Regions from separate parts of the Candidatus Pantoea multigeneris genome, predicted to be linked through region 1. Evidence: predicted binding sites of a transcription regulator. Region 1 holds the regulator's gene; each other region holds the start of a gene.
What was found. Region 1 encodes CRP, which controls carbon source genes, mostly activating them, when cyclic AMP is high. Its sites were predicted from a motif close to ATGTGANNNNNNTCACAT; they were not measured.
Positions count from the first base shown of each region.

Region 2: the regulator CRP is predicted to act here: its motif matches at 1,994-2,011, upstream of F3J40_RS14125 (nucleoside-specific channel-forming protein Tsx).
Region 3: the regulator CRP is predicted to act here: its motif matches at 2,585-2,602, upstream of yrbN (protein YrbN).

Region 1 covers NZ_VWXF01000013.1:23,222-27,476, forward strand. The annotation lists gene F3J40_RS21740 (hydrolase) at 1-209, shown strand, start outside; gene F3J40_RS21745 (YheU family protein) at 206-427, shown strand; gene F3J40_RS21750 (phosphoribulokinase) at 487-1,356, shown strand; gene F3J40_RS21755 (OsmC family protein) at 1,353-1,757, opposite strand; gene crp (cAMP-activated global transcriptional regulator CRP) at 2,056-2,688, shown strand; gene F3J40_RS21765 (YccS/YhfK family putative transporter) at 2,747-4,255, shown strand, end outside.
Region 2 covers NZ_VWXF01000005.1:292,267-296,521, reverse strand. The annotation lists gene F3J40_RS14135 (LysR family transcriptional regulator) at 1-371, shown strand, start outside; gene yjdN (VOC family metalloprotein YjdN) at 449-877, shown strand; gene F3J40_RS14125 (nucleoside-specific channel-forming protein Tsx) at 950-1,813, opposite strand; gene F3J40_RS14120 (sensor histidine kinase) at 2,079-3,434, opposite strand; gene F3J40_RS14115 (response regulator) at 3,431-4,090, opposite strand.
Region 3 covers NZ_VWXF01000005.1:148,264-152,518, reverse strand. The annotation lists gene pnp (polyribonucleotide nucleotidyltransferase) at 1-1,494, shown strand, start outside; gene nlpI (lipoprotein NlpI) at 1,621-2,505, shown strand; gene yrbN (protein YrbN) at 2,609-2,665, shown strand; gene F3J40_RS13440 (DEAD/DEAH family ATP-dependent RNA helicase) at 2,682-4,255, shown strand, end outside.

The sequences.
Region 1 (4,255 bases):
CGCTGCTGATCATTCATGCGAAAGACGATCCCTTTATGACCGATGCGGTGATCCCCAGCCATGAACAGCTATCGGCCAGCACCACTTATCAACTCACCACTCACGGCGGCCACGTTGGCTTCGTTGGCGGTAGCCTGCGTCGCCCACAAATGTGGCTAGAACAGCGGGTGCCGCAGTGGCTTACTCCCTGGCTGGAAGCAACAACATGATTATTCCCTGGCAACAAATTGACCCCGATACCCTGACGAACCTGATCGAAAGCTTTGTGCTGCGCGAAGGCACAGACTACGGCTTACAGGAACGCAGCCTGACACAAAAAGTGGATGATGTGCGTCGCCAGTTGGCGAGTGGTGAGGTGGTTTTGGTGTGGTCAGAACTGCACGAAAGCGTCAATATTATGCCGCGTTCTGAGTTTCGTGGCGGATAGCATCCGCCCGCATTTCGTGTTAACAATGCACATCGTCTGACTTAACAGGGAATCCATTTATGTCTGCCAGGCATCCGATTATCGCCGTGACCGGTTCCAGTGGCGCAGGCACAACCACCACCAGCCTCGCCTTTCGCAAGATTTTTCAGCAGCTACAGCTACAGGCCGCCACGCTGGAAGGGGATAGCTTCCATCGCTTTACTCGCCCTGAAATGGACATGGCGATTCGCAAAGCGCGCGATATGGGTAAACACATCAGCTATTTCGGCCCAGAGGCCAACGACTTCGGCTTACTGGAAAGCACACTCGCCGAATATGGCCGCAGCGGTCAGGGACAATCGCGTAAGTATCTGCATACCTACGATGAAGCCGTACCCTGGAACCAGGTGCCAGGCACCTTTACGCCGTGGCAGCCGCTCCCGCAAAACACCGATGTCCTGTTTTATGAAGGATTACATGGTGGCGTGGTCGCACAGAATCACGACGTTGCCGGGCAGGTGGATTTACTGGTGGGAGTCGTCCCTATCGTTAACCTGGAGTGGATTCAAAAGCTGATCCGCGATACCAGCGAGCGCGGCCACTCGCGTGAAGCCGTGATGGAGTCCGTGGTGCGTTCGATGGAAGACTACATTAACTTCATCACCCCACAGTTCTCGCGCACGCACATTAACTTCCAGCGCGTGCCCACTGTCGATACCTCAAACCCGTTTGCGGCGCGAGAAATCCCCTCACTGGATGAAAGTTTTGTCGTGATTCATTTCCGCGATCTGGAAGATATTGATTTCCCCTATCTGCTGGCGATGATTCAGGGCTCGTTTATCTCGCACATTAATACGTTGGTCGTACCGGGCGGCAAAATGGGGCTGGCAATGGAGCTGATCATGACGCCGCTGGTGCAGCGTCTGATGCAAGGTCGAGGTGTGGCTTAAGCCGCAATCACTTCATAGCTGTGGGTTATTTCTACGCCTTTGCCGAGCATAATCGCCACTGAGCAGTACTTCTCGGCAGAGAGATCCACCGCCCGCGCTACCGCTTTATCACTGAGATCTTTACCGGTGACGATAAAGTGCAGATTAATATGGATGAAAATACGCGGTGCTTCTTCACGGCGTTCTGAGGTCAGCTTCACTTCGCAATTGCTCACGTCATGACGCCCTTTCTGCAGAATGGAAACCACGTCGATGGCGCTACATCCGCCTGCGGACATCAGTACCAGTTCCATTGGGCTTGGCGCTTTATCGCCGGAATTCCCGTCCATAATAATCTGATGGCCTGAAGAAGACTCACCGAGAAAGGTCAGCCCCTCTACCCACTTTACTCTTGCCTGCATGTTACTTACTCCAGAGGTCGATTTGCCGCCAGAGTACGCCTCTCCCTGACAAACAGCAATCGCCTCCGAACCCAGACCCACCTCGTTGCAGCTGAAGCGAGACAACACAAGACAGTCGGCAAAAGCTGTGCTACAAACAGAGATGAAAATATTTTTCGTCACATAAAGGCGAAAACGGGGCGATGCTTATATTTCCCCGACATAATTTCCCATACTGGAAAACGGTTGATGATTTCAACGCCTGTCAGGGCTACCCTCCCTGTATTTTGGGCACGATTACAATAGAGGATGATCGCGAATGGTTCTCGGCAAACCGCAAACAGACCCTACACTCGAATGGTTCCTGTCCCATTGCCATATTCACAAATACCCATCCAAAAGCACCCTGATTCATCAGGGCGAAAAGGCGGAAACGCTTTACTACATCGTTAAAGGTTCTGTCGCCGTTCTTATCAAGGACGAAGAAGGGAAAGAGATGATCCTCTCTTATCTCAACCAGGGCGACTTTATCGGTGAGCTTGGCCTGTTTGAAGAAGGTCAGGAGCGTAGTGCCTGGGTTCGGGCGAAAACAGCCTGTGAAGTCGCTGAAATTTCTTACAAGAAATTCCGTCAGTTAATTCAGGTAAATCCAGATATTTTAATGCGCCTCTCTTCTCAGATGGCGCGTCGCCTGCAGGTGACTTCAGAGAAAGTCGGTAACCTTGCTTTCCTTGATGTGACCGGGCGTATTGCTCAGACGCTACTCAACCTGGCGAAACAACCCGATGCAATGACCCACCCAGACGGCATGCAAATTAAAATTACCCGTCAGGAAATCGGGCAAATTGTTGGCTGCTCGCGTGAAACGGTCGGGCGCATTCTGAAAATGTTGGAAGATCAGAATTTGATCTCCGCGCACGGCAAAACGATCGTCGTTTACGGCACCCGCTAATATTTTCTGATTTACGGCGCGAGGCTCTCCTCGCGCCGTCATTATTTATGATGAGCTGATGTGGCGTCGAATCATCTATCACCCCGAAGTTAACTATGCCCTGCGCCAGACGTTAGTGCTGTGCTTACCTGTGGCCCTGGGTTGGCTATTTGGCGATCTGCAAAAAGGCCTGCTTTTCTCGCTCGTGCCTGCCTGTTGTAACATCGCTGGCCTCGATACCCCGCATAAACGCTTCTTTAAACGTCTGATCGTCGGCGGTAGCCTGTTTGCCAGCGCCAGCCTGCTGATGCAATTTTTGCTGCTGAAGAATGTGCCATTACCTGCCATTCTGTTTGCACTTCCGTTGCTACTCGGCGTCTTAGGGGAGATCAGCCCACTGCATGCCCGACTGCTTCCCGGCACACTGATTGCGGCTATTTTTACCCTCAGCCTGATTGGCCGCCTGCCGATCTGGGTTCCTCCGCTGCTCTACATTGGCGGAACGTTATGGTACGGCTTGTTTAACTGGCTCTGGTTCTGGCTATGGAAAGAGCAGCCGCTGCGCGAGTCCCTCAGCCTGCTGTACCGCGAACTGGCAGACTACTGCGATGCTAAATATACCCTGCTGACCCAGCTCACCGATCCGGAAAAGGCGCTGCCACCGCTGTTGGCTCGCCAGCAAAAAGCCGTTGATTTGATGAATACCTGCTATCAGCAGATGCACATGCTGGCCGCCAGTCGCAACAACAGCCACCAACGTCTGAAACGGGCGTTCCAGGTCGCGCTGGATTTACAGGAACATATCTCCGTCAGCCTGCATCAGCCCGAAGAGGTGCAGAAACTGGTCGAACAGAGCCACGCTGAAGCGGTTATCCGCTGGAATGCGAAAACCATCTCTGCCCGCTTGCGCCTGCTGGCCGATGACATCCTTTACCATCAGCTACCAGACCGCTTTAACATGGATAAGCAGCTGGGTGCGCTGGAAAAGATCGCCCGTCAACATCCGGGGAATCCGGTGGGAAGCTTTTGCCTCTATCACTTCAACCGGATTGCCCGGGTACTGCGCACCCAAAAACCACTCTATTCCCGAGACCTGATGGCAGACCGCCAGCGCCGTCTGCCACTGCTCCCTGCGCTGCGTAGCTACTTGTCGTGGCGCTCCTCAGCGCTGCGCACCGCCGGGCGCTTTGCCGTGATGCTGATGTTTGGTGCCAGTCTGGGGTTACTGTTCAACGCACCCAAACCTTACTGGATTCTGATGACCATCATGTTCGTCAGCCAGAATGGCTATAAAGCCACACAGGTCAGGATTCAACACCGGGCTGCGGGTACGTTTGCCGGTCTGGTGATTGCCGCCGCCAGCCTTCACTTTGCGGTTGCGGAGTCGCTGGTGCTGCTGACCATGCTGGTGATTACCTTTGTCAGCTACCTGTTCACCCGCAAGTTTTACGGCTGGTCGATGATTGGCTTTACGGTAACAGCGGTGTATTCGCTGCAACTGCTGGCGCTCAACGGCGCACAGTTTTTACTCCCGCGCCTGCTGGATACGCTGGCCGGTTGCCTGATTGCATTCGCTGGCATGATTTGG
Region 2 (4,255 bases), on a different contig from region 1:
GCCATCCCATGGCAAAAGCGCGATCGCTACAGGAGATGCAACACTGTGACTGGACGATGCCAACGCGCAAAGGCAGTTACTACCGCCTGCTGCACGATCTGTTTGCCGAACGCGGCATGGCACCCAATATTGTGGTGACCTGTGAAACGTTCATGGCTTGTATCAGCCTGGTGGCGCAGAGCGACTTTGTCAGCATTCTGTCGGAGGATGTGATTAACGATGCGGTGTTGGGCAGCCAGTTGCAGGCGGTGGAACTGGACGAGCCGCTGCCACTGGCACAGTTTTATCTTATTCAGCGTAAGGACACGTCACTTACCCCAATGGGGGCGTATATGGCGCAGCTGTTCCGGCGCTATTGTCAGCAAAGTTAAGAGTGTGGCCTGGCTCGCGTCCGGGTGAAAAAAACCGCACTACACTCTCTAGCGGGTTATTTCCGCAGGAGTCGATCATGCAAGTCACACCTTATCTGTTTTATAACGGGCGCTGTGAAGAGGCGATTGCGTTTTATCTTGCCGCTACCGATGCCACGCTACTGTTTAAAATGACGTTTGGTGATATGCCGGAGTCTGAAGGAGGCGGTGAAGGTTGCCCTACGGGAATGACGTTCCCGCCTGAGCAGATCATGCATGCGCATTTGCGCATTGGGCAGGGTGAAATCATGCTGAGCGATGGACCTTCTGATACGCGCTATGGTGGCTTTGCAGTCAGCCTCTCTACGCCCGATGAAGCTCAGGGTAAAAAGTGGTTTGACGCACTGTCGGAAGGTGGAGCGGTAACAAAAAGCTGGGAACCCACATTCTGGGCAAATGGCTTTGGGATGTTTACCGATAAGTTCGGCGTGCCGTGGATGGTGAATGCTTATAAACCACAAGGTTAACAGCCGGTTCCTTCTCCCGGAGCGGGGGAAGGAACCCGAGATGCGGGAGTGGAGATGCCCACTCCCGATCTATCAGAAGTTATAACCTACAACCAGGTAGTAACCCCAGCCGGTAGATTTCACTTCAAACGGACCATTGCCGAAGTTCAACTCCTGACCATCCGCCCATTGACCGCCGTTGTGGAACCAACGCGCCACGGTTGAAACATGCCAGTGTGCGTAGTTCAACGACAGAATATGGCTGGAAGCGATGGAGTTACTGGTGCGTGATGGACCGGTTTTCTCCGCCAGGTCTGAGCCCCAGTCGAAGTTGGTGAAGCCAATGTAGCTCAGCTTACCGCCCCACAGGTCGGTAATCGGTACAAAGTATTTCACTTTGAAGCGGTAACCATCCCAGCTGTTTTCGTTTGCAGCCTGGTAGTTCTGCCACTGGTACTTGGCATAGACGTTCAGCGACAGGCCAACGTCAGAATGGGTATCGATATCCGTGCCCAGACCCATATACCAGGTGCTCTGGCGCTGAGATGGGTTGCGACCCATATCGTAGATGTAGTTGTTCGCGAAGTACCACTCTTTGAACGGGCCAAATGCCAGGCTGGTGCCGGTCAGTTTGTCGATGGAGAAGCGAGGTTCAATCTCCATAAACAGCGGCGAACCGTGGTCAAAAATACCGTTGGCGTTGCTGTTGCCCGTGCCAAAGAAGTTGGTCAGGTCGGCGTAGCCATAGAAATCGAACCAGTCTTTGTGTGCAAAGGCTTCATATTCCAGATACACGTCATTGTTGTACTGTGGTCCGAAACGGGTGTGAGTACTGCCTACCACGTTAACACTCTGGTGCCACCAGTCAGAAACATATTGCGGTTCGTCAGCAGCCTGGGCTGCTCCTGCCATGCTACCTGCCAGTAAAGCGCCTGCTATCAGTTTTTTATATTTCATTATCATAAGCCACATGCTGATGACCGCTGCTCGTGGGGCGGCCGGAGTGAAATCAATTCCCCGCGGGAAATGCGCTGTAACAATCAGATAAACAGCGTGCGTAGCGTGCCGTTTATCAGCGCATAGAAAATAGATTTTGCTCACATTTGTCAAAACGTGTTGCATTTTAAATCATTGGAAATGTGACGTGCATCACATAATCAAACTGAGGCGAACGGAACCGAACAACCGTTTGCGTTGTCCGGTTCCGTTGCGATGCAGGAAATCAGGGGAGGGTGACGCGAACCTGCAAACCGCAAATCACACCCTGCGGGTTAAGGCAGTTACTGATCGCGACCTGAATGCTGTGTTTGTTAGCCACGCTTTTCACAATGGACAAGCCAAGACCGCTGCCCTGGGCTTTCACATCCGACGAGCGGGTAAAGCGATCAAAAGCACGATCGATAAACGCTTCTTCCATTCCCTGGCCGTTATCAATCACATCGACCACGGTTTTGCCGGCGACGCGATGTAACAGCACGTCCACCAGGCTGCCTTCTGGCGTGTGTAGCATCGCATTACCGATCAGGTTATCGAACAAGCTGCGCAATTCTGAGCGGCTGGCCTGGATCTGATATTGGGTACTGCCGTTAAAACCAATATCAATGCCGCGCTTATCGGCTACCACCATGAGCTGTTCAATGCTCTCTTTCAGCAGCCCTTCGAGATCGATATTTTCGACCGTTGCCACCACGCTGTGATCTTCCTGACGCGAAATATTCAGCAGCTGCGTCACCAGATGGCGGGTGCGGGTCACGCCCGCTTCCAGCTGGTCAAACTGTCGGCTGGCATCCCCTGGCTGAATATGCTGGCGCAGATTTTCCACTTGCAGCGTCACGGCGGTGACTGGCGTGCGTAGCTCATGGGCGGCATCTTCCAGGAACTGTCGCTGGGAGGACCAGGCCGCATGCAGCTTGTGTAACAGGGAGTTATAGGCGGCAATCAGCGGCTGTAGCTCATCCGGCAAGTCGTGCGAGGCTACCGTGTGCGGATTCAGCGTCTCCTGGGCGGCAATCTCCCTGGCGGCCACGCGCAGATCGCGCGTGATTTTGCGTACCACCAGCCAGATCACCAGCATTGACAGAGGCATCATCAGAATCAGGGGGATGATCGCCGATAAAGTACGGGACACCATCACCGACTTCATATAGCTGAGATTGTGCATGACCTGAATGGTGCGAATATCGCTGCCTGGCTCGCCGGGGCGGGTATAGATACGCCATTGGCAGTCGTGACAGTGACCGACGTAGACGTTGTGCCAGCCCTTTTGCGTCACCAGCGGGGCATTGAGTTCCGGCCACGAGCTGGCGCGCAGTTTGCCGTTGGCATCCCATAGCTGCACCACATAGGCACTTTTTACCTTATCGGCATTGACCAATAGCGGCATCAGCACCGGCAAACGTTTGTTGACTGCCCAGGCATCCGCTATTTTGGTGAGCTGGTCGTCTTTCATGCTGCCAATCATGTCGCCGTAGCAGCTAAAGAAATACCAGGTCACGCCGCCAATCACCAACAGATGAATAATAAACAGCGTACTCAGCAGTTTGTTACGTAACGAACGCATAAAGGGCAATGTTTTCATATGGCAGGCACCCGCCAGCCGAGGCCGCGTACGTTGCGAATGGCATCGTTGTTGAGTTTGCGGCGCATACCGTGAATCAGTACGTCAATGGCGTTGCTGGTGACCTCTTCGCCCCAGCCGTAAATGCGGTTCTCTAACTGTTCGCGAGAAAGAATGGCACCGGGACGCTCCAGCAGTGCATAGAGCAGCGCATACTCTCGCGCAGTTAACTGCTCGCGCTGGCCTTTGTACAACACTTCTCGCGTCATCATGTCGAGTTGCAGATCGCCACTGCCGAGTAAGGAGTCTGCCGCACCATGGCGACGACGAGTTATGGCGCGCATACGGGCCAGAACCTCCTGTAGATCAAAGGGTTTTAGCAGATAATCATCGGCTCCGCTGTCCAGACCCTGCACGCGCTGAGAGACGCTATCGCGTGCGGTGAGGATCAGCACTGGCGTCATATCGCCACGGCTGCGGGCATGTCTTAATACTTGCAGCCCGTCCTGGCGCGGTAAGCCTAAGTCGAGTAGTACACAGGAGTAGCCACCTTCGCTCCAGGCATTGCTGGCGTAAACGCCGTCACGTACCCAATCTACTGACCAGCCAGCACCTTCCAACGCATGTTGAAGGTTAGCACCGATCATTTCATCATCTTCTACCAGTAGTACACGCATCAGGATGCCTCCAGCCATCATTACACGCAGTGTAACGCTGAAAAGTTAGCGCAGAATTAACCGCGATCTCAGCCTTGCTAATTCTGCGCTAAGTTTTCGCTAATTAAGGGATAAATTTTACGCGCTACAGTGACGCTACTGCCTAACAGTCTCTTCAGGAGAGCA
Region 3 (4,255 bases), on a different contig from region 1:
GTTGTTATCGAAAACATCAACGCACTGGTTGCTGAAGCAGGCAAACCACGTTGGGACTGGCAGCCAGAGCCTGCTAACGATGCTCTGATTGCACGTGTTGCTGCACTGGCAGAAGCCGGTATTGCTGATGCTTACCGCATCACTGATAAGCAAGAGCGTTACACGCAAGTTGGCGCAGTTAAAGACGCGACTATCGCTGCGCTGCAGGCTGAAGACGAAACGCTGGATGCTGGCGAAATCGCTGACATCGTTCACGATCTCGAGAAGAGCGTTGTGCGTAGCCGTATCATCCGTGGTGAGCCACGTATCGATGGCCGCGAAAAAGATATGATTCGTGGTCTGGACGTGCGCACTGGCGTACTGCCGCGTACTCACGGTTCTTCTCTGTTCACCCGTGGTGAAACTCAGGCGCTGGTAACTGCAACTCTGGGTACTGCCCGTGATGCACAGAACCTGGACGAACTGATGGGCGAGCGTACTGACAGCTTCCTGTTCCACTACAACTTCCCTCCGTACTCTGTGGGCGAAACCGGTATGGTTGGCTCACCGAAGCGTCGTGAAATTGGTCACGGCCGTCTGGCGAAGCGTGGCGTGCTGGCAGTAATGCCTAAGCAAGAAGCCTTCCCGTACACCGTACGTGTGGTGTCAGAAATCACTGAATCTAACGGTTCTTCTTCTATGGCTTCCGTGTGTGGTGCGTCTCTGGCACTGATGGACGCAGGTGTACCGATCAAAGCTGCCGTTGCTGGTATTGCTATGGGTCTGGTTAAAGAAGACGAAAACTTCGTGGTTCTGTCTGATATCCTGGGTGACGAAGACCACCTGGGTGATATGGACTTCAAAGTTGCGGGTAGCCGCGACGGTATCACTGCACTGCAGATGGATATCAAAATTGAAGGTATCACCCGCGAAATCATGCAGGTTGCTCTGAACCAGGCTAAAGGTGCGCGTCTGCACATCCTGAGCGTAATGGAGCAGGCAATCAGCACTCCACGTCAGGAAATCTCTGAGTTCGCACCACGCATCTACACCATCAAAATCAACGCTGACAAGATCAAAGATGTCATCGGTAAAGGTGGTTCTGTCATCCGTGCTCTGACCGAAGAGACCGGCACCACCATCGAAATCGAAGATGATGGCACCGTGAAGATCGCAGCAACTGATGGTAACAAAGCTAAAGAGGCGATCCGTCGCATCGAGCAGATCACGGCTGAAATCGAAGTGGGCCGTATCTATGAAGGTAAAGTAACGCGTATCGTTGATTTCGGTGCCTTCGTTGCTATCGGCGGCGGTAAAGAAGGTCTGGTACACATTTCTCAGATCGCAGATAAGCGTGTTGAGAAAGTGGCTGACTACCTGCAGATGGGCCAGGAAGTTCCTGTGAAGGTTCTGGAAGTGGACCGTCAGGGCCGCGTTCGTCTGAGCATCAAAGAAGCGACAGAGTCTAAGCCAGCTGAAGAAGCCGCGGCTGTACAGGCACCTGACGCCGAATAAGCACTTAATTGGCCCCTTCCTGCCAGGCGGGAAGGGGCTTTTGTGTCATCGCGAGGGCAGGAATCCTTGTGCAGAGCAGCCGGATGACAGGATGTTCATCCTAATGTTTGTATTCGGGAGTGGGAAATGAAGCCTTTTTTGCGCTGGTGTTTTGTTGCAACAGCTCTGACGCTGGCAGGATGCAGCAACTCCAATTGGCGTAAGAACGAAGTTCTTGCAGTACCGCTACAACCGACACTGCAACAGGAAGTGATTCTGGCACGCATGGAACAAATTCTTGCCAGTCGTGCACTGACCGATGATGAACGCGCACAGTTGTTATATGAGCGCGGAGTGTTGTATGATAGTTTAGGTCTGCGGGCATTGGCGCGGAACGATTTTTCGCAAGCGCTGTCTATAAGACCGGATATGCCTGAAGTGTTTAACTATTTAGGCATATATTTAACGCAGGCAGGCAATTTTGATGCTGCCTATGAAGCGTTTGATTCTGTACTTGAGCTTGATCCAACTTACAACTACGCGCATTTGAACCGTGGTATCGCCCTCTATTACGGCGGACGATACAAGTTAGCGCAAGATGATCTGCTGGCGTTTTATCAAGACGATCCTAATGATCCTTTCCGTAGTCTGTGGCTCTATCTCGTGGAACGCGAGATGGATGTAGACTCTGCCAAAGCAGCGCTGAAACAGCGTTATGACAAGGCGAAGAAAGATCAATGGGGATGGAACATTGTCGAGTTCTACCTGGGCGATATCAGCGAAAAAGCACTGATGGAAAGCCTCCAGGCAGACGCAACGGATAACACCTCGCTCGCTGAACATCTCAGTGAAACCAACTTCTATTTAGGTAAGTACTACCTAAGTCTGGGGGAGAAGGACGACGCGAAAGCGTTGTTCAAACTGGCGGTTGCTAACAACGTTAACAACTTTGTTGAGCACCGTTACGCATTGTTGGAACTGGCACAACTCGGCCAGGCACAAGACGATTTATCAGAATCCGACCAGCAATAGCTGACGAACTTTTATTGTCTGAATACCTGTAAAGCCATCACCTCCAAGGTGGCGGCTTTGCTGTTCGTCAAAACTTCTAATTTGAGCCGGTTCACACTTTTTGATGAAAATGACTGAAAATTTTCACGACGAGTTATGTAGACTGGCCGCCGCAATCTAAGAGGCACGTGTACTACATGACTGATATTCAAACCACTTTTTCCGATCTTGGCCTGAACGCTGATATCCTTGAATCACTGAACGGTATGGGCTACGTGAAGCCTTCCCCAATCCAGGCTGAGTGTATCCCACACCTGCTGGCGGGCCGTGACGTGCTGGGTATGGCGCAGACCGGTAGTGGTAAAACTGCAGCGTTCTCTTTGCCGCTGCTGAACAATGTTGATCCAACTGTTAAAGCACCGCAAATTTTGGTGCTGGCTCCAACCCGCGAACTGGCTGTTCAGGTTGCTGAAGCCATGAATGAATTCTCTAAACACATGCGTGGCGTAAACGTAGTGGCCCTGTACGGCGGCCAGCGTTATGACGTTCAGCTGCGCGCTCTGCGTCAGGGACCACAAGTTGTTGTGGGTACACCTGGCCGTCTGCTCGACCACCTGAAGCGTGGCACGTTAGACCTGTCTAACCTGCGTGGCCTGGTGCTGGACGAAGCTGATGAAATGCTGCGTATGGGCTTCATCGAAGATGTTGAAACCATCATGGCGCAGATCCCAGACGGTCACCAGACCGCGCTGTTCTCAGCAACCATGCCAGAAGCGATTCGTCGCATCACTAAACGCTTCATGAAAGATCCACAGGAAGTGCGTATTCAGTCTAGCCTGACTACTCGCCCTGACATCTCTCAGTCTTACTGGACCGCTTACGGCCGTAAAACTGATGCACTGGTTCGTTTCCTGGAAGCAGAAGATTTTGATGCTGCTATCATCTTCGTGCGTACCAAAAACGCAACGCTGGAAGTGGCTGAAGCGCTGGAGCGCAGCGGCTATAACAGCGCAGCACTGAACGGTGATATGAACCAGGCACTGCGTGAGCAGACCCTGGAGCGCCTGAAAGATGGTCGTCTGGACATCCTGATCGCAACTGACGTTGCGGCACGTGGTCTGGACGTTGAGCGTATCAGCCTGGTTGTTAACTACGACATCCCGATGGACGCAGAATCTTACGTTCACCGTATCGGTCGTACCGGTCGTGCTGGCCGTGCAGGTCGCGCACTGCTGTTCGTTGAGAACCGCGAGCGTCGTCTGCTGCGCAACATCGAACGCACCATGAAGCTGACCATTCCAGAAGTTGAACTGCCTAACGCAGAACTGCTGGGTGAGCGTCGTCTGGCTAAGTTCGCAGCAAAAGTACAGCAGCAGCTGGAAAGCAGCGATCTGGACATGTACCGCGCACTGCTGAGCAAAATGCAGCCGGGTGAAGATCTGGACATCGAAACTCTGGCCGCAGCACTGCTGAAAATGGCTCAGGGCGAACGTCCACTGATTCTGCCACCAGAGGCACCACGTCCAGCACGTCGTGAGTTCCGCGATCGTGATGACCGTCGTGATTCACGTGATTCACGTGGCCCACGCGAAAACCGTGGCGATCGTGATGGCGCTCCACGTCGTGAACGTCGTGACGTTGGCGAAATGCAGCTGTACCGCATTGAAGTTGGCCGTGATGATGGTGTTGAAGTTCGTCACATCGTTGGTGCTATCGCTAACGAAGGCGACATTAGCAGCCGTTACATCGGTAACATCAAGCTGTTCGGTAC